3 regions of the Erwinia sp. E602 genome follow, and region 2 is predicted to be linked to each of the others. Evidence: predicted binding sites of a transcription regulator. Region 2 holds the regulator's gene; each other region holds the start of a gene.

Region 1 (7,293 bases), 600 kb from region 2:
CACTGCGCCAGCAGCGTGGCCCAGCTGTCCGGCAGCGACTGCGTCGGGCTGTCCGGCGTGGCGGTTTCAAACAGCTCCGGCGGCAGGTCCTGAATCAGCACCTCCTGACCGGCGGCCATCACCGTCAGCCAGCGGCAGGTATTCTCCAGCTGGCGCACGTTGCCGGACCAGTGCAGGCGGGTCAGCGCGGTTTCGGTCTCCGGGTGCAGAATTTTCGCCTCCACGCCCAGCTCCCGTGCTGCCACCTGCAGGAAGTAGCGCGCCAGCCGTGGAATATCCTCACGGCGCTCGCGCAGCGGCGGCAGATGTACGCGGATCACGTTCAGGCGGTGGAACAGATCCTCACGGAACTTGCCCTCCTGCACGCGCAGCTCCAGGTTCTGGTGGGTGGCGGCAATAATGCGCACGTCCACTTTCACCGCCGCGTAGCCACCCACCCGGTAGAACTGCCCGTCGGCCAGCACGCGCAGCAGGCGCGTCTGCACGTCCAGCGGCATATCACCGATCTCATCAAGGAACAGCGTGCCGCCGTCGGCCTGCTCAAAGCGGCCCTGACGGATCTGATTGGCACCGGTAAACGCGCCTTTCTCATGACCAAACAACTCGGACTCGATCAGGTCTTTCGGGATTGCCGCCATATTCAGCGCGATAAACGGGGATTTCGCCCGCGGGCTGTGGCGGTGCAGGGCATGCGCCACCAGCTCTTTACCGGTACCTGACTCGCCGTTGATCAGCACGCTGATCGACGAACGTGACAGGCGGCCGATAATGCGAAATACGTCCTGCATCGCCGGAGCTTCACCGATGATATCGGCGGTCGGGCCGCTGACCGGCTGGTTACGCGGCTGCTGCTGCTCCTGATAATGGCTGATGGCGCGCTCGACCAGCGCCACCGCTTCATCAATATCAAACGGCTTGGGCAGGTAATCAAACGCCCCCTGCTGGTAGGCGCTGACCGCGGCCTCCAGATCGGAGTGGGCGGTCATAATAATCACCGGCAGCATCGGGTGGCGCTGTTTGATCTGCTTCAGCAGCGCCAGCCCGTCCATCCCCGGCATACGAATGTCTGATAACAAAACGTCCGGGGTTTTACTGGCGAGGGCATCAAGCACCTCGCTGGCGCTGTCAAAGGTGGTACAGCTTAAACCGGCTCCAGTGAGCGCACGTTCAAGCACCCAGCGGATGGAGCTATCGTCATCGACGACCCAGACTATCCCTCGTTGCATAGAAACCTCACTGGCGAATAGGCAAGTAAACAGAAAATTCAGTGTGGCCCGGCCAGCTCTTAAATTCGATCTTGCCGGAGTGCTGGTCAATCAGGCTGCGGGCAATAGATAAACCCAGCCCGGTGCCGCCTTCGCGGCCGCTGACCATCGGGTAAAACAGCGTGTCCTGCAGCTGCGCAGGAATACCCGGGCCATCATCTTCAACATCAATACGCGCCACCAGGCGGTAGCGGGTACCGTGCAGCGTCAGCTGAAAGGCGGTACGGGTGCGCAGGGTGATGGTGCCGCCGGCGTCGCCTAACGCCTGCAGCGCGTTACGCACCACGTTCAGCAGCACCTGCTCGATCTGGTCCGGATCGTGGGGCAGTTCGGGCAGGCTCGGATCGTAGTCACGTACCAGCGACACGTTGTCCGGCAGCTCCATCGACACCAGATTGACCACCCGTTCGGCGACCTGGTGAATGCTCTGGGTGACGTGCATGCCGGGTTGTTGCGGGCCCAGCAGCCGGTCCACCAGGTTGCGCAGGCGATCGGCCTGCTCAATGATCACTTTGGTGTATTCGGTTAACGATGGATCGGGCAGCGCTTTCGCCAGCAGCTGTGCGGCCCCGCGCAGGCCACCGAGCGGGTTTTTGATCTCATGGGCCAGCCCGCGAACCAGATCGCGCGCGGCCACCTGCTGAGCGTGTTGCAGCTGCTCCTGGCTGAGACGGCGCTGGTTGTCCATCGGCGCCATCTCCAGCAGGATCAATCCATCCTGCTGGCGCTGGGCGGTCAGCGACATAATGTGTGCCCGACTGTCGACCACCAGCGTTACTTCACTGTCGGTAAAGCCCTGACCTGCATCCAGGTTCTCAAGCATTACCGCAATATTCAGGGAAAAATAGCCCATCAGCTCCGGCAGCGGCGTGCCGTACAGCTTACGGGAACTTTGCGCCAGCAACTGCTGAGCGGCGGGATTGGCGTAATGAACCGCCAGATCGCTATCAACCAGTAAAATACTGTTGATCAGAGAATTGAGAATCTGCCCAGCATCGGGCTGCGTGCCAGCTGCCATACAGCGTTCTCCTGCGTGAATTATTTGCACCATGTTGGTGCATTATAGTCTCACAGCCCGTTTTTCGTCGCGTTTGACGACGCCGGGCGGAGAAAAAAGCCCATCCGGAGATGGGCTGAAGTTTCCACGGCAACAAAATCCCGGGCTCCGTTGCGGCGGCAGGTCAACCACTGTCGCAACGTCACCGGGTGAACTACGTAAAATTAAACGCTGTAGTACAGTTCGAACTCAACCGGGTGCGGAGTCATACGCACGCGGTCCATCTCTTCCTGACGCAGTGCGATGTAGGCATCGATGGTGTCATCAGTGAACACGCCACCACGGGTCAGGAACTCGCGGTCTTCGTTCAGTGCAGCCAGCGCTTCGTCCAGAGAACCGGCCACTTTTGGAATCTCAGCTTCTTCTTCCGGCGGCAGGTCGTACAGGTTTTTGTCCATCGCATCGCCAGGGTGGATCTTGTTGATGATGCCGTCCAGGCCTGCCATCAGCAGTGCCGCGAAGCACAGGTACGGGTTAGCCGCTGGATCCGGGAAGCGTGCTTCGATGCGCACCGCTTTCGGGTTGGAAACCACCGGGATACGGATAGAAGCAGAACGGTTACGGGCTGAGTAAGCCAGCATTACCGGAGCTTCGTAGCCTGGGACCAGACGCTTGTATGAGTTGGTGGTCGGGTTAGCCAGGGCGTTGATCGCTTTAGCGTGCTTGATAACACCGCCGATGTAATGCAGCGCCATTTCAGACAGGCCGCCGTATTTGTCGCCAGAGAACAGGTTGGTGCCGCCTTTAGACAGAGACATATGGCAGTGCATACCGGAACCGTTATCACCAAACATTGGTTTTGGCATAAAGGTCGCAGTTTTGCCGTAGGCGTGCGCTACGTTGTGGACAACGTATTTGTAGATCTGAATTTCGTCGGCTTTTTTGGTCATGGTATTGAAGCGGGTGGCCACTTCGTTCTGACCTGCGGTTGCCACTTCGTGGTGGTGAGCTTCAACCACCAGGCCCATCTGCTCCATGGTCAGACACATAGCAGAACGGATGTCCTGTGAAGAGTCGACCGGTGGTACCGGGAAGTAGCCGCCTTTCAGACCCGGACGGTGGCCTTTGTTGCCGCCTTCGTACTCTTTACCGGTGTTCCAGCAGGCTTCGATATCGTCGATAGCCACGTGAGAACCGGAGGTGCTGCTGCCGAAACGGATGTCGTCGAACAGGAAGAACTCTGGCTCAGGTCCGAACAGAACGGTGTCTGCGATGCCGGAAGAGCGCAGGAAGTCCTCTGCACGCTTGGAGATGGAACGTGGGTCACGGTCGTAGCCCTGCAGCGTGCCTGGCTCAAGAATGTCACAACGGATGATCAGGGTAGTGTCCGCAAAGAACGGGTCGATCATTGCTGTGGTCGCGTCTGGCCACAGAACCATGTCGGATTCATTGATGCCTTTCCAGCCACCAATAGAAGAACCGTCAAACATTTTGCCTTCTTCGAAGAAGTCAGCGTTAACCTGATGTGCAGGAATGGTAACGTGCTGCTCTTTACCTTTAGTATCGGTAAAACGCAGGTCAACAAATTTGACTTCGTGCTCATTCATCATCGACAGAACGTGTTCAGCGGACATACTTAACTCTCCTGGATTTTGTTGTCGTCGTGTTTAGAGACCTTCACGGGTGCGCATGGCTCATGACCGCGCTGACTCCGATAATAAAGATCTCTGACAAGCTATCAACCGTTGTGGAAACTGGCATTTTTCGCTTGTATGAACTAAAGCGAAATCTATGCCAACTTTCTAATTACGCCTAAAAAGCGCTATGATGCGCCCTCTCGTAAGACGAGGACTGCACCACGATGGAAATCGCGCACCATTTTGGTGCCATTGAGTGATAAATGGGCACTGTTTTGGTGCAATTTTTCGACTCAGTGCAATGTTTGCACTGAAAATGGCTGCAAAAGCAATCCGGACAGTTATCTTTAGATGAAATTTGTGATCCTGTTCAGTCCTTCGATTAATCCGTGTACAATAGCGCGCTATTTCTAAATGCCTGAGGCAAAGCTGTGATCGAAAATTTGCGTAACATCGCCATTATTGCCCACGTTGACCACGGTAAAACTACCCTGGTTGATAAGTTGCTGCAGCAGTCCGGGACCTTTGACGCCCGCACCGAAGCAACCGAACGCGTAATGGACTCCAACGATTTGGAGAAAGAGCGTGGGATTACCATCCTCGCAAAAAACACCGCCATTAAATGGAACGACTACCGCATCAACATCGTTGATACCCCAGGACACGCCGACTTCGGCGGTGAGGTAGAGCGTGTGATGTCTATGGTCGACTCGGTGCTGCTGGTTGTGGATGCAATGGATGGCCCGATGCCGCAAACCCGCTTCGTGACCAAAAAAGCATTTGCTAATGGTCTGAAGCCGATCGTGGTAATTAACAAAGTTGACCGCCCTGGCGCGCGTCCTGACTGGGTTGTTGACCAGGTCTTCGACCTGTTCGTGAACCTGGACGCGACCGACGAACAGCTCGACTTCCCGATCATCTATGCTTCTGCCCTGAACGGCATCGCCGGCCTGGATCATGAAGATATGGCGGAAGACATGACTCCGCTGTACGAAGCGATCGTGAAACACGTTTCTCCACCACAGGTTGAGCTGGAAGCGCCGCTGCAGATGCAAATCTCCCAGCTGGACTACAACAACTACCTGGGCGTGATCGGTATCGGCCGTATCAAGCGCGGTAAAGTGAAGCCTAACCAGCAGATCACCGTGATCAACAGCGAAGGCAAAACCCGCAACGCGAAAGTCGGTAAAGTTCTGACCCATATGGGCCTGGAGCGTATCGAAGCGAGCGAAGCGGAAGCGGGCGACATCATCGCCATCACCGGTCTGGGTGAGCTGAACATCTCTGACACCATCTGCGACACGCAGAACGTGGAAGCGCTGCCGGCCCTGAGCGTTGATGAACCAACCGTAACCATGTTCTTCTGCGTTAACACCTCTCCGTTCTGTGGTAAAGAAGGTAAGTACGTGACTTCACGTCAGATCCTCGACCGTCTGAACAAAGAGCTGGTGCACAACGTGGCACTGCGTGTTGAAGAAACCCCGGATGCTGACGCCTTCCGCGTGTCAGGTCGTGGTGAACTTCACCTGTCAGTTCTGATCGAAAACATGCGTCGTGAAGGTTTCGAGCTGGCGGTATCCCGTCCGAAAGTTATCTTCCGTGAGCACGAAGGCCGCAAGCAGGAGCCGTTCGAAAACGTGACCCTCGACATCGAAGAACAGCATCAGGGTTCTGTGATGCAGGCGATGGGCGAGCGTAAAGGCGACATGAAAAACATGGATCCGGATGGCAAGGGCCGCGTACGTCTCGACTACGAAATCCCAAGCCGTGGCCTGATCGGCTTCCGTAACGAATTCATGACCATGACTTCCGGTACCGGCCTGCTGTACTCCACCTTCAGCCACTACGACGACGTGCGTCCGGGCGAAGTGGGCCAGCGCCAGAACGGCGTGCTGATCTCTAACGGCCAGGGTAAAGCGGTTGCGTTCGCCCTGTTCAGCCTGCAGGATCGCGGTAAGCTGTTCCTCGGCCACGGTGCGGAAGTGTATGAAGGCCAGATCATCGGTATTCACTCACGTTCTAACGACCTGACCGTGAACTGCCTGACCGGTAAGAAGCTGACCAACATGCGTGCGTCCGGTACTGACGAAGCCACCACCCTGGTTCCGCCACAGAAGATGACCCTCGAGCAGGCGCTTGAGTTCATCGATGATGACGAACTGGTAGAAGTGACCCCGGCTTCCGTACGTATCCGTAAACGTCACCTGACTGAAAACGACCGTAAACGCGCTGGCCGCGGCCCGAAAGAGTAAGTTCTTTCCCGGGTAACAACGTCGATAAGGCCGGATAATCTCCGGCCTTTTTTTTCGCCCTGACCCGTCCTGAATAGCGTTGACACGTTTCCGACTTAATTCCGGAGAACGTGATGAATACTGAGTTCAAACGCACCCAACGAGATTACACTCTGTCTTTTAAACTGGCCGTTGTTGAGCAGGTCGAGAAAGGCGAACTGACCTACAAACAAGCCCAGCAGCGCTATGGCATCCAGGGACGTTCAACCGTTCTGTCCTGGTTACGCAAACATGGACGCCTTAACTGGAGTCCAACTTTGCCCAATCTCTCAACCAGGAGTCTGCCTGTGAATCAGCCCCCGACCCCTCTCACACCACAACAAAGAATCAAGGAACTTGAAGAACAGCTTGAACTGGTCAGCCAGAAAGCTGAGTTTTTTGAAGCGGTTGTGAACGTTTTAAAAAATGATTACGGGGTAAGCATCGTAAAAAAGCGGCCCGGGAAGTCCTCGCGCAAACTCCGGCCAAAAAGCTGACGGTCAGCCGTGTCTGTCAGTTTTTTGGGCACAGCAGACAGTCCTGGTACCAGCAAAACAAACGGGATATCGCCCGCCGGAGGCAGTCGGCTGAGGTCATACGTTTCGTGGCGAAAGTCAGGCTACGCCAGCCGCGAATAGGCACACGGAAACTTCATTACCTGCTTCACAGCCAGGCACAGATAGCCCCGCCAGTGGGGCGTGACAGGCTGTTCACACTGCTGTCTGAACACCGAATGCTGGTTCCCTGCAAGCGTGCATACCACAAAACAACTAACAGCCATCATCGGTTCCGCAGGCATCCAAATCTGCTAAAAAAGGGTCCAGACCAGGTGATAATTAGCCGTCCTGAACAGGCCTGGGTTGCAGATATTACATATCTTCCAACCCGGGGTGACATGGTTTATCTGAGTCTGATAACCGACGCCTGCTCACGTAAAATCATGGGCTACCACGTCCATGAAAGCCTTAAAACTGAAGAGGTTATGGAGGCGCTTCGCTGTGCCTTACGACACCGGCGCGGTCAACTGAAACTGATACACCACTCAGACAGGGGGATCCAGTATTGCTCGGAAAAGTATCAGGCGATGCATCAAAAATATGGAATAACCTGTTCGATGACCGATG
Region 2 (7,293 bases):
TGGGATCGAACATCACCAATATTCTGTTGATCCTCGGCGGCGCGGCGCTGCTGCATCCGCTGACCCTGCAATCCAACCTGCTCCGCCGCGAGCTGCCGCTGATGCTGCTGGTTACCCTGGTGTGCGGCGTGATGCTGTTTGACCATCAGCTTAGCCGCAATGACGGCCTGGCGCTGGTGGCCATCGCCGCACTGTGGCTGACCTTTACCATTAAAATTGCCCGCCGCGCCGAACGGGATAACAGTGACTCCCTGACGCGTGAACAGGTGGCAGAGCTGCCACGGGACGACGTTGGCAACACCGTGGCCTTTCTGTGGCTGGCGGTGGCGCTGATCCTGTTGCCGGTCTCCACCCGCATGGTGATTGATAATGCCACGGTGATTGCCGACTATTTTGGCGTTAGCGAGCTGGTGATTGGTCTGACCCTGATTTCCGTCGGCACCAGCCTGCCGGAACTGGCCACGCTGGTAGCCGGCGCGCTGAAAGGTGAAGATGACATTGCCATAGGCAACCTGATCGGGTCTAACATTTATAATCTGGTGATTGTGCTGGGCATTCCGGCACTGCTGTACCCGGGTGGGTTCGACGCCAACGCTTTTGCCCGTGACTACTGGGTTATGCTGGCGGTCAGCGCCCTGTTTGCACTGCTGTGCCTGCTGCGCGGCCGGCGCATTGGCCGGCTGGCCGGCGGCCTGCTGCTGTGTGGCTTTATCCTCTGGGTCGGGGTGCTCTACACCTCACCTTCAGTGACACTCTGGTAAAAGGACTGAGAACGATGGCGCATATCACCCTGAATCCCGACTTTGATTTTCAGCAGGCCGGTAAGGACGTTTTGCGGATCGAACGTGAAGGGCTGGAACAGCTTGATCAGTATATCAATGAAGACTTTACCCGTGCCTGCGAGCTGATCGCCGCCTGCCTCGGTAAAGTGGTGGTGATGGGGATGGGCAAATCCGGCCACATCGGCAAGAAGATGGCAGCCACCTTCGCCAGCACCGGCACGCCGGCCTTTTTCGTCCATCCCGGCGAGGCCAGCCACGGCGATCTCGGCATGGTCAGCCCGAATGATGTGGTGATTGCGATCTCAAATTCCGGTGAATCGTCTGAAATTCTGGCGCTGATCCCGGTACTGAAACGCCTGCGGGTGCGGCTGATCTGCATGACCAGCCGCCCCGAGAGCGCAATGGGCCGCGCGGCAGAGATTCATCTGTGTGTTAAAGTGCCTCAGGAAGCCTGCCCGCTGGGCCTGGCCCCGACAACCAGCACCACCGCGACGCTGGTGATGGGCGATGCGCTGGCCGTGGCGCTGCTGAAAGCCCGCGGCTTTACCGCAGAGGATTTCGCGCTGTCGCACCCCGGCGGCGCGCTGGGGCGCAAGCTGCTGTTACGCGTTGATGATATTATGCACAGCGGCAGCGAGATGCCGCACGTCAGTCGCGATGCCTCGCTGCGCGATGCGTTGCTGGAGATCACGCGCAAAAACATGGGTATGACGGTCATCTGCAACGACCTGATGAAAATCGAAGGCATCTTTACCGACGGTGACCTGCGCCGGGTGTTCGATATGGGCATTGATATTCAGCAGGCCAGCATCGCCAGCGTGATGACGCCGGGCGGCATCCGCGTGCGGGCGAACACCCTGGCGGTGGACGCGCTTAACCTGATGCAAAACAGAAACATTACCTCGGTGCTGGTCGCGGATGGCGATCTGCTGCTGGGCGTGGTCCATATGCATGACATGCTGCGCGCCGGCGTGGTCTAACAAGGAAATTTTTGAACATGAGCAATCCGGCAGCAACCGTTGAGACCTGTTACGGCCCGGTCAGCCAGTCAGTGATGGCACGGGCCACGGAAATTAAGTTATTGATTTGCGACGTAGATGGCGTAATGTCCGACGGCATCATTTACCAGGGCAACCAGGGTGAAGAGCTGAAGGCGTTTAACGTGCGTGACGGTTACGGTATCCGCTGCCTGCTGACCTCTGAGGTCGAGGTGGCGATCATCACCGGCCGCAAGGCAAAACTGCTGGAAGATCGCTGTGCGACTCTGGGGATTACTCATCTTTACCAGGGGCAATCTGATAAGCTGGTGGCCTTCCACGAACTTCTGGATACACTAGCCCTAACGGCAGACCAGGTGGCTTACATTGGTGATGACCTGATTGACTGGCCGGTCATGGCCCGGGTGGGCCTGAGCGTCACCGTCGCCGATGCGCATCCGGTGCTGCTGCCGCGTGCCGACTATGTCACCCGGATTGCGGGTGGGCGCGGTGCCGTGAGGGAAATCTGCGATCTGATCTTAATCGCGCAGGGTAAGTTTGATGAGGCCAAAGGGCAGTCGGTATGAGTAAAACAAGACGCTGGATTACGCTATTTCTGGCCCTGGTGGCAATCGTGCTGATCGGCTGGAATCTGACCGATTCTGACGATGCCGATCGCAACGCCTCGGCGGATAACGGTGAACCGACCTATCTGAGCGATAATTCCCATACGGTGGTGTATAACCCCGAGGGCAGCCTGAGTTACCGGCTCGACTCAGAAAAAGTCACCTATTTTGCGGCAGAATCCGTCAGCTGGTTCGATAAGCCGGTGATGACTACCTATGACGAAAACAAAGTGGCGACCTGGTCGGTACGGGCTGACAAAGCCAAACTGACCAAAGATCGCCTGCTGTATCTGTATGGTAACGTCGAAGTGAACAGCCTGACGCCGGAGGCGCAGCTTAAGCGCATCACCACCGATAATGCGCTGGTGAATCTGGTCACCCAGGATATCACCTCGGACGATCGGGTAACGCTTTATGGCAGCAACTTTAACTCTACCGGTATGAAGATGCGTGGAAACTTACGGAAGAAAACCGCCGAGCTGATTGAAAAGGTCAAAACCTCTTATGAAATTCAAAATGCAAAACAACCTTAAGTTACTGACAGCCGCGCTGCTGCTGGCGGCCAGCGTGCCGGCCCTGGCGCTGACGGGCGACTCCGACAAGCCGGTTAACGTCGATTCTGAAAACCAGGCCCTTGATATGCAGGGGAACGTCGCCACCTTTACCGGTAAGGTGATAGTCACCCAGGGTTCGATCAAAATCACCGCCGATAAAGTGGTGGTGACCCGTCCCGGCGGCGACAGCAATAAGACCATCGTGGATGCTTACGGCAGCCCGGCGACCTTCTACCAGATGCAGGACAACGGCAAGCCGGTCAAAGGCCACGCGCAGAAGATGCACTACGAGCTGGCGAAGGACTTCGTTGAGCTGACGGGTAACGCTTACCTTGAGCAGCTGGACAGCAACGTGAAAGGCGATCGCATCACCTATCTGGTGAAAGAGCAGAAAATGCAGGCCTATGGCAACACCGGCAAACGGGTCACCACCGTGCTGGTACCGTCGCAGCTGCAGGACAAAGGCACGCCGTCTAACGGTCAGAAAAAGAGTAACTAATAACTATGGCAACCTTAATAGCGGAAAACCTGGCGAAGGCCTATAAAGGCCGTCGCGTGGTTGAGGATGTGAGCCTGCGGGTGAAATCCGGTGAAATTGTTGGCCTGCTGGGTCCCAACGGCGCGGGCAAGACCACCACCTTTTACATGGTTGTCGGCATCGTACCGCGCGATGCCGGGCGCATCGTCATTGATGATGAAGACATCAGTATTCTGCCGCTGCACGCCCGCGCCCGTCGCGGCATCGGCTACCTGCCACAGGAAGCATCGATCTTCCGCCGCCTGAGCGTGTATGACAATCTGATGGCGGTACTGCAGATCCGTGACGATCTGAGCAGCGAGCAGCGCTCGGATCGCGCCAACGAGCTGATGGCGGAATTCCATATTGAACACCTGCGCGACAGCCTTGGCCAGGCGCTCTCCGGTGGCGAACGCCGCCGCGTGGAGATTGCGCGCGCGCTGGCCGCCAATCCGAAGTTTATTCTGCTGGATGAGCCCTTTGCCGGCGTCGATCCGATTTCGGTGATCGACATTAAAAAGATCATCGAACATCTGCGCGACAGCGGTCTTGGCGTGCTGATTACCGATCACAACGTGCGTGAAACGCTGTCGGTGTGTGAACGGGCCTATATCGTCAGCCAGGGGCATCTGATCGCCCACGGTACCCCCGCCGAAATCCTCGCTGATGAACAAGTTAAGCGTGTCTACTTAGGCGAAGAGTTCAGACTCTGATAAGGTGTTCATCCGGGGTAAGTTTTTAATGGAATTGTGGTCCTGATTATGAAGCAAGGTTTACAACTCAGGCTGAGCCAACAGCTTGCCATGACGCCACAACTGCAGCAGGCTATCCGCCTGTTGCAGCTCTCTACGCTTGAACTTCAGCAGGAAATTCAGCTGGCGCTGGAAAGTAATCCTTTGCTTGAACAGACCGATATCCATGAAGAGGTGGACTCCCGCGAATATCAGGAAACCGATTCGCTGGATACCCGTGAAGCGCTCGAACAGAAAGATATGCCGGAAGAGCTGCCGCTGGACGCCACCTGGGATGAGATTTACACCGCCGGCACCCCGTCCGGCACCGGCACCGATTATCACGACGATGAGCTGCCGGTTTATCAGGGCGAAACCACCCAGTCTCTGCAGGATTATCTGATGTGGCAGGTGGGGCTGACCCCGTTTACCGACACCGATCGGGCGATCGCCACCTCGATTGTCGATGCGGTGGATGACACCGGCTATCTAACCGTTGCGCTGGAAGATATTCTGGAGAGCATCGGCAACGATGAGCTGAGTCTGGACGAAGTGGAAGCTGTGCTGAAACGTGTGCAGCGCTTCGATCCGATCGGCGTCTGCGCGCGGGATTTACGTGACTGTCTGCTGGTGCAGCTGTCGCAGTTTGCCGCCGATCTGCCGCTGCTGAAAGAGGCGCGGCTGATCGTCAGTGAACATCTGGATCTGCTGGCTAACCACGATTTCCGCTCGCTGATGCGCGTCACCCGCCTGAAGGAAGAGGTGCTGAAAGAGGCGATGCAGCTGATTCAGTCGCTCGATCCGCGCCCCGGACAGTCGATCAATACCCAGGAGCCGGAGTACGTAATCCCGGACGTGCTGGTGCGCCAGGTGAGCAACCGCTGGACGGTCGAGCTGAATGGAGACAGCATCCCGCGCCTGAAGATCAACCAGCAGTATGCCGCGCTGGGAACCGCCTCGCGCAACGACAGCGATTCCCAGTACATCCGCAGCAACCTGCAGGAAGCGAAGTGGCTGATTAAAAGTCTGGAGAGCCGCAATGACACCCTGCTGAAGGTGACCCGCTGCATCGTCGATCAACAGCAGGCGTTCTTTGAACAGGGCGAAGAGTTTATGCGTCCGATGGTGCTGGCCGATATCGCCAGCGCCGTTGAGATGCACGAATCAACGATCTCACGCGTCACCACGCAGAAATATCTGCACAGCCCGCGTGGCATCTTTGAGCTGAAGTACTTCTTCTCCAGCCATGTGAATACCGAAGGCGGTGGAGAAGCCTCATCCACCGCCATCCGTGCGCTGGTTAAGAAGTTGATTGCGGCGGAAAACCCCGCCAAACCGCTCAGCGACAGCAAGCTGACCACCCTGCTCTCCGATCAGGGAATTATGGTCGCGCGCCGTACTGTGGCAAAATACCGAGAGTCTTTATCCATCCCACCCTCAAATCAGCGCAAACAGCTGGTGTGAATGAACTGAGAAGGAAGACCACATGCAACTGAATATCACTGGACAGAACGTTGAGATAACCGAACCACTGCGCGAATTTGTGACCACAAAATTCGCCAAGTTAGAGCAGTATTTTGATCGCATTAACCAGGTCTATATTGTTTTGAAAGTGGAAAAGGTGACGCAGATTGCGGATGCGACGTTGCATGTAAATGGCGGGGAGATCCACGCGACCTCGGAAGAAAAAGATATGTACGCGGCGATTGACGGTTTGATTGACAAGCTGACACGCCAGATCAATAAACATAAAGACAAACTGAAACAACACTAAATTTCACCATGCATTGATGTTTTCAGCCGCCATCGGGCGCCTGAAACCGTTTTCGGCTCGTTTTCCCGTCAGGGGACGAGCCGTTAATCAATCCGGCAGCTTAACGCCTGGCCAGAGCAGCGGCCCGCGCTAACCGCCCTGCGGCAGTGAATACGTAAGTGAAACTATGACAAATAACGATCTGAAACTGGAACTGGGCGCCGTGCTGACCCTCTCCTGCACCCGTAACAACGTACACTGCCAGAGTAAAAAGCGGGCGCTGGAAATCATCAGCGAGCTGGCAGCAAAGCAGCTGAACCTTCCGCACCAGACGATCTTTGAATCGATTCTGACGCGCGAAAAAATGGGCAGTACCGGTATCGGCAACGGCATCGCCATCCCGCACGGTAAGCTGGAAGAAGATACGCTGCGCGCGGTGGGCGTCTTTATCCGCCTGGAGCAGCCGATCGCCTTTGATGCGATCGATAACCAGCCGGTCGATCTGTTATTCGCCCTGCTGGTGCCTGCCGATCAGTGTAAAACGCATCTTCACACGCTGTCGCTGGTGGCGAAGCGGCTGGCCGATAAGAGCGTTTGTCGCCGGCTGCGTGCGGCGCAGAGTGATGAAGAGCTGTATGAGATTATGACGGAAGACCACGATCGTCCATCATCGTGAGTGATGGCAGCGCGGTAACTGACGCCGCGTCGGTCCGTGGAATGAGATTAATTTGGGGGAAGAGTTAATGGTGCTGATGATCGTCAGCGGTCGTTCAGGTTCCGGGAAGTCCGTCGCGCTGCGGGCGCTGGAGGATATGGGCTTTTACTGCGTGGATAACCTGCCCGTGGTGTTGCTTCCCGATCTGGCCAATTCGCTGTCGTCGCGCAATATCTCAGCGGCGGTGAGTATCGACGTGCGTAATATGCCGGAGTCACCGGAGATTTTTGAAACCGCACTCAACAGCCTGCCCGACTGTTTCTCCCCACAGCTGCTGTTCCTGGATGCGGACCGCAACACGTTGATCCGGCGCTACAGCGATACCCGCCGCCTGCATCCGCTTTCCAGTAAGAACCTGTCGCTGGAAAGCGCTATCGACGAAGAGAGCGACCTGCTGGAGCCGCTGCGCTCCCGCGCTGACCTGATCATCGACACCTCCGAAATGTCGGTGCACGAGCTGGCAGAGATGCTGCGCACGCGCCTGCTGGGCAAGCGCGAACGTGAACTGACCATGGTGTTTGAATCCTTTGGCTTTAAGCACGGCATTCCGATCGATGCGGACTACGTGTTTGACGTGCGTTTTCTGCCCAACCCGCACTGGGATCCGAAACTGCGCCCGATGACCGGGCTCGACCGTC
Region 3 (7,293 bases), 1.6 Mb from region 2:
TTTCAGTTGGCTGGTCATAACAGTCATCCTTGAGGTAAGAAGTCAGGAAACCAGATTAGCCAGGTAGCCGGGGAAAAGGTTACTATACTGATGCTCTGTTTTATTGCCTGTGGAGAAAATTATGCTACCAGAATCGCTGGATAAAAAAGACCGCATGCTACTAAACCTGCTTCAGAAGGATTGTACACTCTCTTTACAGGCGCTGGCCGATGCGGTCAGCCTGACCACCACTCCCTGCTGGAAACGCTTGAAAAGGCTGGAGGATGAGGGCTATATTCGCGGCCGGGTCGCGCTGCTGGACGGTGAAAAGCTCGGGCTGGGGCTGACGGCGTTTGTGGTGATAAAAACGCAGAACCATAGCAGCAGCTGGTTCCAGCAGTTTGTCGCGCTGGTGCAGGCGATGCCGGAAGTGATGGGCTTTTACCGCATGGCGGGCGAGTATGACTATCTGATGCGCGTTCAGGTGGCGGATATGAAAAGTTACGATGCGTTCTACAAGCGGCTGGTCAACGGTATTCCCGGACTTACCGATGTGACTTCGAGTTTTGCCATGGAAGAGATAAAATACACCACCGCGCTGCCGGTCGCCCCGTAGCAGGCTGCCGTCCCCCTTTTCCGGTCAATAATCAGGATGTTTTTGTGCGACTTTTTAGCCAACTGAGCTGGTATTTTCTGCGTGAATGGCGCCGCTATCTGGGCGCAGTGTTGCTGCTGATCCTCATCGCGCTGCTGCAGCTGCTGCCACCGCGGGTGGTCGGCACGCTGGTCGACGGCGTCAGCCACCAACAGATGGGCCGCAGCGAGGTGCTGTGGTGGATTGCGGTGATGCTGATTACTGCGGTGGTGGTCTATCTGCTGCGTTACGTCTGGCGGGTGCTGCTGTTCGGAGCCTCTTATCAGCTGGCCGTCGAGCTGCGCGAAGACTTCTACCGTCAGCTCAGCCGCCAGCATCCTGAATTTTATCTGCGCCACCGCACCGGCGATCTGATCGCCCGCGCTACCAACGACGTGGATCGGGTGGTGTTTGCCGCCGGAGAGGGGGTGCTGACGCTGGTCGACTCGCTGGTGATGGGCTGCGCGGTGCTGATCGTGATGAGTACGCAAATCAGCTGGCAGCTCACGCTGCTGGCGCTGCTGCCGATGCCGGTGATGGCGCTGGTGATTAAGCGTTACGGTGACCAGCTGCACCAGCGTTTTAAGCTGGCGCAGGCCGCCTTTTCGTCACTGAACGATCAAACTCAGGAGAGCCTGACCAGCATCCGCATGATCAAAGCGTTCGGACTGGAAGACCGCCAGTCGGCGCAGTTCGCCGGGATTGCCCGCGACACCGGCGAGAAAAACCTGCGCGTGGCGCGGGTGGATGCCCGCTTTGATCCGACCATCTACGTGGCGATCGGCTTGTCTAACCTGCTGGCGATCGGCGGCGGTTGCTGGATGGTCTGGCACGGCAGCCTGACGCTCGGGCAGCTGACCAGCTTTGTTATGTACCTCGGGCTGATGATCTGGCCGATGCTGGCGCTGGCCTGGATGTTCAACATCGTTGAACGCGGCAGCGCCGCCTGGAGCCGCATCCAGTCGCTGCTGGCCGAAGCGCCGACCGTCACCGACGGCAGCGAAGTGGTGCCGGCCGGGCGCGGTCCACTGCAGATAGCTATGCGGGAATTTACCTATCCGGAGGCGAAAATCCCGGCTCTGCACGCGGTGACCACTTGCCTGCAGCCCGGCCAGATGCTCGGCCTGTGCGGCCCGACCGGTGCCGGGAAAAGTACCCTGCTGAGTCTGATTCAGCGCCATTTTGATAGCGATCAGGGGGAGATCCGCTATCACGATATTCCGCTGCCCCGGCTGCAGCTGGACGGCTGGCGTAGCCGGCTGGCGGTAGTCAGCCAGACGCCGTTCCTGTTCTCGGACACCGTAGCTAACAATATTGCCCTTGGCCGCCCCGGTGCGACGCAGAGCGACATCGAACAGGCCGCCAGGCTCGCCTCGGTGCATGATGACATTCTGCGCCTGCCGGGCGGCTATGAAACCGAAGTCGGCGAGCGTGGCGTGATGCTCTCCGGTGGCCAGAAGCAGCGCATTTCGATCGCCCGCGCGCTGCTGCTGGATGCGGAAATTTTGCTGCTGGACGACGCGCTGTCGGCGGTTGATGGGCGCACCGAGCACCAGATCCTGCACAACCTGCGCAGCTGGGGGCAGGGCCGTACGGTGATTATCAGCGCCCACCGGCTGTCGGCCCTGACCGAAGCCAGCGAAATTCTGGTCCTGCAACAGGGTAGGGTGGTCCAGCGTGGCGATCACCTGCAGCTGAGCGGTGAAGCCGGCTGGTATCGCGATATGTACCGCTATCAGCAGCTGGAAGCGGCGCTGGATGATGATGAAACCGAACAGGGGAACACAGATGGCGAGTAGCGCTCAGCTTTGGCCTACGCTGAAACGGCTGCTGGCCTATGGCGCACCGTGGCGTAAATCGCTCGGCCTCGCGGTGGGCATGCTGTGGATCGCGGCGGCGGCAGAGGTGCTTGGCCCGGTACTGGTCAGCTACTTTATTGACAATATGGTGGCGAAGCATCAGATGCCGCTGGGGCTGGCCGCCGGGCTGGTGGCCTGTTATCTGTTGCTGCAGCTGCTGGCGGCGGGGCTGCACTATGCGCAGGCGCTGCTGTTCAACCGGGCGGCGGTGGGGGTGGTCCAGCGTCTGCGCACCGACGTGATGGATGCCGCGCTGCGCCAGCCGCTGAGCGCGTTTGACACGCAACCGGTGGGCCAGATTATCTCCCGCGTCACTAACGATACCGAAGTGGTGCGCGATCTCTACGTCACCGTGGTGGCCACCGTGCTGCGCAGCGCAGCGCTGGTCGGGGCGATGCTGGTGGCGATGTTCAGCCTCGACTGGCGAATGGCGCTGGTGGCGATCGCTATTTTCCCGGCGGTACTGATAGTGATGCTGATTTACCAGCGCTACAGCACGCCGATCGTGCGGCGGGTGCGCAGCTACCTGGCAGACATCAACAACGGTTTTAACGAAGTGATTAACGGCATGAGCGTGATCCAGCAGTTCCGCCAGCAGGCGCGCTTTGGTGAACGGATCGGCGGCGCCAGCCGCTCGCACTACCTGGCCCGCATGCAGACGCTGAAGCTGGATGGGTTTCTGCTGCGCCCGCTGCTCAGCCTGTTCTCGGCGATGATCCTCTGTGGCCTGATGCTGCTTTTCGGCTTTTCGTCAGCCGGGTCGATTGAGGTGGGCGTGCTGTACGCGTTTATCAACTATCTTGGCCGCCTGAACGAGCCGTTAATCGAACTGACCACCCAGCAGTCAATGCTGCAGCAGGCGGTGGTCGCCGGTGAGCGTATTTTTGAACTGATGGACGCACCGCGACAGCCTTATGGTGACGATTCGCGGCCGCTGACCAGCGGACGCATTGATATCGAGGGGCTGACCTTTGCTTACCAGCCCGGACGACCGGTGCTGCATGATATCGATTTGCAGGTCGAAGGGCGGCATTTTGTCGCGCTGGTCGGGCATACCGGCAGCGGTAAAAGCACCCTTGCCAGCCTGCTGATGGGCTACTATCCGCTGGATCAGGGCGACATTTGCCTCGACGGCCGTCCGCTCGCCTCCCTCAGCCACGGCGTGCTGCGCGACGGCGTGGCGATGGTGCAGCAGGATCCGGTGGTGCTGGCGGACACCTTCTTCGCTAACGTTACCCTCGGGCGTGATATCGGTGAGGAGGCGGTGTGGCAGGCGCTGGAAACGGTGCAGCTGGCGACGCTGGCCCGCAGCATGCCAGGGGGGATCCACAGCCGGCTGGGCGAGCAGGGCAACAACCTGTCGGTGGGGCAGAAGCAGCTGCTGGCGCTGGCACGGGTGCTGGTGGCCACCCCTAAAATTCTGATCCTCGATGAAGCCACGGCCAATATTGACTCCGGTACCGAACAGGCGATTCAGGGCGCACTGCGGGCGGTGCGGCGGCACACCACGCTGGTGGTCATCGCCCACCGGCTTTCCACTATCACCGAAGCCGACACCATTCTGGTGCTGCATCGCGGGCAGGCCGTGGAGCGAGGCAGCCATGAGCAGCTGCTGGCCGCCGAAGGACGTTACTGGCAGATGTATCAGCTGCAGCTGGCCGGTGAAGAGCTGGCGGCCGCTAACGCCCTGTGAGGGGGCGTTGGCGTTGCACCATCAGCAGGCGAAAAAATAGCCATTACCCCATCAATGCACTGGTCTAAAGCATAACGCACCGTTCTGGTGCGTTTTTTTTGAGCAACTGACTCAGTGACGCATTCTCTCCGCCGCCATAGACCCTGACCAGGCTGTTTGCTACGCCCAATCCTCCAGATATTTCTGATTTTCAACTGTTGGCATAGCCTTTGCTTAGTTAAAAGCGTGTCTGACAAACAAACAATTTCTAATTGCCGGAGGGGATCGAATGAAACTGGTTACCGTGGTCATCAAACCGTTCAAGCTGGAAGACGTCCGGGAAGCGCTGTCGTCTATCGGCATTCAGGGGCTGACCGTTACCGAAGTAAAAGGGTTTGGCCGTCAGAAAGGGCATGCGGAGCTGTATCGTGGCGCAGAGTACAGCGTGAACTTCCTGCCGAAAGTGAAAATTGACGTGGCGATCGCTGACGATCAGATTGATGAAGTGGTTGATGTGATCAGCAAAGCGGCCTACACCGGCAAAATCGGCGACGGTAAGATCTTCGTTGCCGAGCTGCAGCGGGTGATCCGCATCCGTACCGGTGAAACCGACGAAGCCGCCCTGTAAGTCCTGGCTAAACATTGTGATGGGAAAAGATAAAATGAAAAAACTTGCTCAGTTTGGCCTTGCCGGCATCGCCGCGTTACCGTCGCTGGCCTTCGCCGCCGCTCCGGCGGTTGCGGACAAAGCGGACAACGCCTTTATGATGATTTGCACCGCGCTGGTGCTGTTTATGACTATACCCGGCATTGCGCTGTTTTACGGCGGCCTGATCCGTGCCAAGAACGTACTGTCACTACTGACCCAGGTGGCGATGACTTTTGCTATCGTCTGCGTGCTGTGGCTGGTTTACGGTTACTCCCTCGCCTTCAGCGAAGGGAACGCCTTCTTCGGCAGCTTTAACTGGGCAATGCTGAAAGGCATCACGCCGACGGAAGTGATGGGGTCTTACTATCAGTACATCCACGTGGCTTTCCAGGCTTCATTTGCCTGTATCACCGTGGGCCTGATCGTTGGCGCTATCGCCGAACGTATTCGCTTCTCAGCCCTGCTGATCTTTGTGGTGATCTGGCTGACCTTCGCCTACCTGCCGATTGCGCACATGGTGTGGGCGGGTGGTTACCTGGCGCTGGACGGCGCGCTGGACTTCGCCGGCGGTACCGTCGTGCACATTAACGCCGCGGTGGCTGGTCTGGTTGGTGCCTATCTGCTGGGCAAACGTGCCGGGTTTGGTAAAGAAGCCTTCAAGCCGCACAACCTGCCGATGGTGTTCACCGGTACGGCGATCCTTTACTTTGGCTGGTTCGGTTTCAACGCCGGCTCTGCCGGTACCGCTAACGAAATCGCCGGCCTGGCGTTCCTCAATACCGTTATCGCTACCGCCGGCGCAATGCTGAGCTGGACCTTTGGTGAGTGGGCGCTGCGCGGTAAGCCTTCACTGCTGGGCGTCAGCTCCGGTGTGATTGCGGGTCTGGTGGGCATTACCCCGGCCTGTGGTTATGTCGGCGTGGGCGGTGCGCTGATTATCGGTGTGGTCGCTGGCCTGGGCGGCATCTGGGGCGTCACCACCCTGAAGAAATGGCTGCGCGTGGATGACCCATGCGACGTGTTCGGTGTGCACGGCGTCTGCGGTATTATCGGCTGCCTGCTGACCGGCGTATTCGCTTCCTCCTCTCTGGGCGGCGTCGGTTATGCGGAAGGCGTGACCATGGGCCATCAGGTGTGGGTACAGCTATTCAGCGTGCTGGTCACCATCGTCTGGACCGCGGTCGTCGCCTTTATCGGTTTCAAAGTGGCAGACATGATTGTTGGATTGCGCGTGCCGGAAGAGCAGGAGCGTGAAGGTCTGGACGTCAACAGCCACGGCGAGAATGCCTACAACCAGTAAGTTTTCCCATGCAGTAACGTGATTGAAAAGAAGGGTAGTGCGCTAAAATAATAAGCATGACGGCGGGCCGAGTGGCCCGCCTTTTTTTTGCTTTACGGCTGGCGCTGGCGGATCACGCCCTCCTGCACGGTTGAGGCAACCAGCGTGCCCTGCTGGTTGTAGAATTCTCCGCGCACAAACCCGCGGGCGGCGGAAGCGGAGGTACTCTCAATGCTGTACAGCAGCCAGTCGTTGAGATCGAAAGGCCGGTGGAACCACATTGAGTGATCGATGGTGGCCACCTGCATACCCGGCTCCAGGAAGCCTTTGCCATGCGGCTGGAGGGAAACCGGCAGGAAGTTGGAATCCGACACATAGCCAAGCAGGTATTGATGGATGCGGCTGTCCTGCGGCATCGGGCCGTTGGCGCGGATCCACAGCTGGCGTACCGGTTCATCCACATGCCCCTGCAGCGGATTATGGAAGGTCACCGGACGGATCTCGAACGGCTTCTCCGCGAGGAATTTATCGCGCATGCTGGCCGGGATCAGATGCGCCAGACGGGTAGCAATCTCATGCTCGGAGGGCAGGTTGTCCGGGCCGCTAACCACAGGCATGGTTTTCTGATGCTCGAAACCGCTTTCCGGCCCCTGGAACGAGGCGGTCATATAGAAGATCGGTTTGCCGTTCTGCACGGCTTTCACCCGGCGGGCGCTAAAACTCTGCCCGTCACGCAGGTTTTCCACATCGTAGATAATTGCCTTCTGGCTGTCGCCGGGGCGCAGAAAATAGCTGTGAAACGAGTGGATGCTGCGTTCGGGCGGCACGGTCTGCTTGGCCGCGTACAGCGCCTGTCCGACCACCTGGCCACCGAATACCTGGCGCAGACCCAGATCTTCACTTTGCCCGCGGAACAACCCTTCTTCCAGGCTTTCCAGATTCAGCAGATTTAACAGATTTTGTAACGCCAGGCTCATAGACGGCTTCCTCAGTAGTCGGATCGCTGACAGTTTGCGAGATCCGACCAGTTAGCGTCAACGATTGTTTGTGGCAATTGGCGGTCCTGAGTGAAATGTAACAAACGGGAGGTCTCCAGGAAATTTTCAGCAACTTGTGCCAGAATTAAATTCAGAAGAACAGCTATGATCTGTTTTCACGCGGCAGTATGCGCCGCAGGCATTGATTTAAGGAGAAACTATCAATGAAACTCTGGCATGTAGT

The links. The regulator sigma-54, encoded in region 2, starts transcription at its own class of promoters, with help from an activator protein. The targets are predictions, from matches to a motif close to GTTGGCACANNTTTCGCTNT.
Region 1: a site for sigma-54 is predicted at 4,042-4,061, ahead of glnA (glutamate--ammonia ligase). Genes of this name have one in related genera too.
Region 3: a site for sigma-54 is predicted at 4,362-4,381, ahead of glnK (P-II family nitrogen regulator). Genes of this name have one in related genera too.

The regions. Positions count from the first base shown of each region.
Region 1 covers NZ_CP046582.1:4,743,579-4,750,871, reverse strand. Annotated here, with positions in the region: gene glnG (nitrogen regulation protein NR(I)) at 1-1,226, opposite strand, end outside; gene glnL (nitrogen regulation protein NR(II)) at 1,234-2,283, opposite strand; gene glnA (glutamate--ammonia ligase) at 2,487-3,896, opposite strand; gene typA (ribosome-dependent GTPase TypA) at 4,331-6,151, shown strand; partial or broken gene GKQ23_RS23350 (IS3 family transposase) at 6,265-7,293, shown strand, end outside.
Region 2 covers NZ_CP046582.1:499,114-506,406, reverse strand. Annotated here, with positions in the region: gene GKQ23_RS03725 (calcium/sodium antiporter) at 1-761, shown strand, start outside; gene kdsD (arabinose-5-phosphate isomerase KdsD) at 776-1,762, shown strand; gene kdsC (3-deoxy-manno-octulosonate-8-phosphatase KdsC) at 1,780-2,346, shown strand; gene lptC (LPS export ABC transporter periplasmic protein LptC) at 2,343-2,918, shown strand; gene lptA (lipopolysaccharide ABC transporter substrate-binding protein LptA) at 2,890-3,438, shown strand; gene lptB (LPS export ABC transporter ATP-binding protein) at 3,444-4,169, shown strand; gene rpoN (RNA polymerase factor sigma-54) at 4,218-5,651, shown strand; gene hpf (ribosome hibernation promoting factor) at 5,674-5,961, shown strand; gene ptsN (PTS IIA-like nitrogen regulatory protein PtsN) at 6,128-6,616, shown strand; gene rapZ (RNase adapter RapZ) at 6,684-7,293, shown strand, end outside.
Region 3 covers NZ_CP046582.1:3,702,335-3,709,627, reverse strand. Annotated here, with positions in the region: gene GKQ23_RS18590 (DMT family transporter) at 1-18, opposite strand, end outside; gene GKQ23_RS18585 (Lrp/AsnC family transcriptional regulator) at 122-595, shown strand; gene GKQ23_RS18580 (SmdA family multidrug ABC transporter permease/ATP-binding protein) at 640-2,412, shown strand; gene GKQ23_RS18575 (SmdB family multidrug efflux ABC transporter permease/ATP-binding protein) at 2,402-4,165, shown strand; gene glnK (P-II family nitrogen regulator) at 4,434-4,772, shown strand; gene amtB (ammonium transporter AmtB) at 4,807-6,093, shown strand; gene tesB (acyl-CoA thioesterase II) at 6,186-7,049, opposite strand; gene GKQ23_RS18555 (YbaY family lipoprotein) at 7,274-7,293, shown strand, end outside.